Regions from separate parts of the Bradyrhizobium sp. DN3 genome, predicted to be linked through region 2. Evidence: riboswitches for the same ligand, from Rfam matches in the RefSeq annotation. Region 2 holds a riboswitch; the other holds the start of a gene.
What was found. A riboswitch is a leader RNA that binds a small molecule or an ion and turns the genes downstream of it on or off. The one in region 2 is predicted to bind S-adenosylmethionine.

Region 1: another riboswitch for S-adenosylmethionine. It lies ahead of AAE027_RS39300 (O-succinylhomoserine sulfhydrylase); the one in region 2 lies ahead of metX (homoserine O-acetyltransferase MetX).

The regions. Positions count from the first base shown of each region.
Region 1 is NZ_JAULLN010000068.1:38-2,432, forward strand. It holds gene AAE027_RS39300 (O-succinylhomoserine sulfhydrylase) at 19-1,206, opposite strand; SAM riboswitch at 1,280-1,359, opposite strand; gene AAE027_RS39305 (2'-deoxycytidine 5'-triphosphate deaminase) at 1,469-2,395, shown strand, end outside.
Region 2 is NZ_JAULLN010000022.1:56,979-59,373, reverse strand. It holds gene metX (homoserine O-acetyltransferase MetX) at 1-1,042, opposite strand, end outside; SAM riboswitch at 1,134-1,213, opposite strand; gene AAE027_RS28555 (chorismate mutase) at 1,396-2,244, shown strand; gene hisC (histidinol-phosphate transaminase) at 2,281-2,395, shown strand, end outside.

The DNA.
Region 1 (2,395 bases), on a different contig from region 2:
CAGGGGAGGGTAAGAAGCTTACGCCTTCTCCAGCGCCGCGGTCAGATCCTCGATCAGATCGTCCGCATGCTCGAGCCCGGCGGAGAAGCGGATGAAGCCCTCGCTGATGCCGAGCGCGGCGCGGTCTTCCGGCTTCAAACGCTGATGCGTCGTGGTCGCCGGATGCGTGACGAGACTCTTGGCATCGCCGAGATTGTTGGAGATCTTCGCCAGCTTCAATTCATTGAGCACGCGGAACGCGGCCTGCTTGCCGCCCTTGACCTCGAAGCCGACCAGCGTCGAGCCGCCGCGCATCTGCTTCTTCACCAGCGCCGCCTGCGGATGATCGGCGCGGCCGGGATAGACCAGCCGCGAGATCTTCGGATGGCTGGCCAGCACCTCGGCAATGCGCGCCGCGGTATCGGTCTGCGCGCGCACGCGAACGCCCAATGTCTCAAGGCCCTTGAGCAGGACCCAGGCGTTGAACGGCGAGATCGACGGGCCGGTCTGGCGCATGAAATTGTGGATGTGCTCGGCGATGAAGGCTTCCGAGGACAGGATGATGCCGCCCAGACAGCGGCCCTGGCCGTCGATGTGCTTGGTCGCCGAATAGACCACGACATCGGCCCCGAGCGCGAGCGGGCTCTGCCAGATCGGCGTTGCGAACACGTTGTCGACGACGAGCCGCGCACCGCCCCTGTGCGCGATCTCGGCGATGCCGGGGATGTCGAGCACATCGAGCGTCGGATTGGTCGGGCTCTCCAGGAAGAACGTCTTGGTGTTGGGCTTGAGCGCCCGCTGCCACTGGCCGAGATCGAGCCCGTCGACCAGCGTGGTCTCGATGCCGTAGCGCGGCAGCAAATCCTGCACCACATAGAGGCACGAGCCGAACAGCGCCCGCGAAGCGACCACATGGTCGCCCGCCTTCAGCGGCGCCAGGATCGCGGTCGTCACCGCCGCCATGCCGGTGGCCGCCGAGCGGGCCGCCTCGGCGCCTTCGAGCTCGATCATGCGGCGCTCGAACATCGCGATGGTCGGATTGGAGTAGCGCGAATAGATGAAGCCCGGGTCCTCGCCCTTGAACCGCGCCTCGCACTCCTCGGCGCTGTTGTAGACGTACCCTTGCGTCAGGAACAGCGCCTCCGAGGTCTCGCCATATTGCGAGCGCAGGGTCCCGGAATGGACCAGGCGGGTTTCGGGACGGTAGGTGGCAGGCGACTTCGACATAGGACCCTCCGACATGACCGTCGAGCGAGAACGGTCACAAAAAAACCGGCCTGGATATCTCCACGGGCCGGGATCACAGAGGTCCCCGGCCTGTTTAGCGACTTATTTAACGTGGCTGCAAGCCGGCCGGCTCAAATCACCACGGGATAAGTGATGCTCATATTCCGCAATGCCCTTTCCGTCAAGGCGTCCATCGGATAGCCGTAAAAGGCTAGTATTTCCCGTATATCGGGATGCGTTGCCCCTTGCTGAGGATCCCCGGTTGACGTTCACGGTCGCTGCCGACGCCAATGGTATCCTGCCCGACCGCATGATCGCGGCGATGGCGGAGGCGGGGCTCATCCTGCCCGCGTACGACTTCGTCGAAAGCCAGATCCAGCCGGCAAGCCTCGATTTGCGCCTCGGCGACATCGCCTATCGCGTCCGTGCCAGCTTCCTGCCCGGTCCCGGCGCCACCGTCGCCGAACGCATCGACGAATTGAAGCTGCACGAGTTCAGCCTGGCCGACGGCGCGGTGCTCGAGACCAATTGCGTCTACATCGTGCCGCTGCTGGAAAGCCTCGCGCTGCCGCCGGAGATCGTCGCGGCCGCGAACCCCAAGAGCTCGACCGGCCGGCTCGACGTCTTCACCCGCGTGATCGCCGATGGTACCCGCCGCTTCGACATGATCGGCGCCGGCTATCATGGCCCGCTCTATGCCGAGATCAGCCCGAAGACGTTTCCGGTGCTGGTGCGCGAGGGCTCACGCCTGTCGCAGGTGCGCTTCCGCACCGGCGACGCCATCCTCAATGCCGACGAGCTCGATGCGCTGCATGCCGCCGAGCGCCTGGTCGACATCGACGATGCCGATCTCTCCGGCGGCGTTGCCGTCTCTGTCGACCTGTCGGGTGAGAAAGCGAATGGCTTCGTCGGTTATCGCGCCAAGCGCCACACCGGCGTCGTCGACGTCGACCGCCGCTCCGGCTATGCGGTAGAGGATTTCTGGGAGCCGATCTCGGCCCGCCCCGACGGCAGCCTGATCCTCGATCCCGGCGAGTTCTACATCCTCGCCTCCAAGGAAGCTGTGCAGGTCCCGCCCGACTACGCCGCCGAGATGGTGCCGTTCGATCCCTTGGTCGGCGAATTCCGCGTGCACTATGCCGGATTTTTCGATCCCGGCTTCGGCTATGCCGGTGCGGGCGGGCAAGGC
Region 2 (2,395 bases):
GCACCAGCGCGCGCGATTCCGAGGTCGGGAACAGCCAGTCGCTGGTGAAGGAGACCACGCAGAAGCGGGTCTTGATGCCGGCGAACGCCTTCGCCAGCACGCCGCCATGATCGGCGGCGATGTCGAAATAATCCATCGCGCGTGTCAGATACAGATACGAGTTGGCGTCGAAGCGCTCGACAAAGGACGAGCCCTGGTAGCGCAGATAGGACTCGACCTGGAAGTCGGCATCGAACGAGAAGGTCGGCAGCTCACGGTCCTGCATGCGGCGGCCGAACTTGCGATGCAGCGCGGCGTCGGAGAGATAGGTGATGTGCGCCGCCATGCGTGCCACCGCGAGGCCGCGATGCGGATGGATGCCGCGGTCGGCATAGCCGCCATTGTGCCAGTCGGGATCGGCCATCACGGCCTGGCGGCCGAGCTCGTGGAACGCGATGTTCTGCGCCGAGTGCCGCGTCGAGCAAGCAATCGCCAGTGCGGAGTACACGCGAGCAGGATAGGCCGCGGTCCATTGCAGCACCTGCATGCCACCCATCGACCCGCCCACGACCGCGAACAGCGTGTCGATGCCGAGCCGGTCGATCAGCATCGCCTGCGCGCGCACCATGTCGGGAATGGTGATGACAGGGAAATCGAGGCCCCAGACCTTGCCCGTGGCGGGATTGATCGATGCCGGCCCGGTCGAGCCCATGCAGCCGCCGATCACGTTGGAGCAGATGATGAAGTAGTGCTTGGGATCAATGGGTCGACCGGGGCCGACCAGCGTCTCCCACCAGCCGGGCTTGCCGGTGACGGGATGCACATTGGCGACATGCTGGTCGCCGGTCAGCGCATGGCAGATCAGAACGGCGTTGGAGCGATCGGCGTTCAATTCGCCATAGGTCTGGTAGGCGATCTGGAACGGCGACAGATCGATGCCGCAATCGAGCCGTAGCGGTTGATCGGCGCCGAAATACATAACCTGCGAACTCGGATGATCGACCTCGTGCGACCGATCATCGGTGCTGATCGCAGGACTCGGTATCGACTTGACGCTACCCATTTTGACCATCGACCTCGTTTGCGATCGGACTTCAGACCGCAGTGACATCAGGCCATGAAAAACCCGGCCTGAACGATAGGTTCGGCCGGGATCGGAAGCGTCCCCGGCCTGTTTAGCGAGTTTTTTAACGTGGCTGCAAGCCGGCCGGCTCAAATGACCACGGAACAGGCAAAAACTACCGTCTGGGGCGGTTTTCGTCAAGTCGCGGCCCGGATCAACCGGATTTGCCTCCGAGCGGTCGATCGAAAAGGCCGTCATTTCTCTTTGCTTTCGCTGCCTATCCTGCCTAATCAGGATAGACCGCAGCTGACCGCTTTTGCGGATCGGCACCTCTCAACAGCTCTTTGTCAGTCATGTCCCAACGTCCGCCCGCGCCACCATCGCTTCAGGAATTGCGCAAGGAGATCGACGCGATCGACGAGGGCATGCATCGCCTCCTGATGCAGCGCGGCGACATCATCGACCGTCTAATCCAGGTGAAGCAGACCCAGGAAGTCGGCTCGGCGTTCCGCCCGGCGCGTGAGGCCGCCATGATGCGTGACCTCGTGCAGCGCCATCGCGGCATCCTGCCGCTCGACACGGTCGAGAGCATCTGGCGCGTCATCATCTCGACCTTCACCTATGTGCAGGCGCCTTTCTCCGTGCATGCCGACATCTCGGTGAGCGAGCCGGCCATGCGAGATTCCGCGCGCTTTCATTTCGGCTTCACCGTGCCTTACGTCGCCCATTTCAGCGCGCAGGCCGCGGTGGAGGCGGTGGCGAAATCCAAGGGCGACCTGGCGCTCGTTTCGGCGACCTCGAGCCGCACGCCGTGGTGGCTGGAGCTGGAAGCCGACGGCGCGCCCAAGATCATCGCGCGGATGCCGTTCGTCGAGCGCGCCGACCATCCGGCCGCACTGCCGGTGTTCGCGATCTCGCGCGTCGCCGACAGCGCCCTGGTGACGGAGGTCGAGACCTTCAGCGTGCGCGTCTCCGGGTGGAACGCCGAGGTCGCGCGCGCGCTGTCGCCGCTTGCCGAGATCGTGGCAGTGCCCGATACCGCCTTCGACGGCGCGGCATTGCTGGTCTCGGTCACGAGCGCGACCAGCATCGACAAAATCAAGGCTGCCCTGATCGAGGCGGGGGCCTCGGTGCGCTCCACGGCCCTCGTCGGCAGCCACGCAACGCGCTATACGGTGCCCCCGACCGGGCCAAAATCGTAGATCGCGAACCGCCTGAAGCCACTTTTGGAGTTGAAGATGTCCCGCCCCGTGCCGAATCCCGGCATTCTCGACATTGCGCCCTACACGCCCGGCAAGAGCCCGGTGGCGGAGCCGGGCCGCAAGGTGTTCAAGCTCTCGGCCAACGAGACGC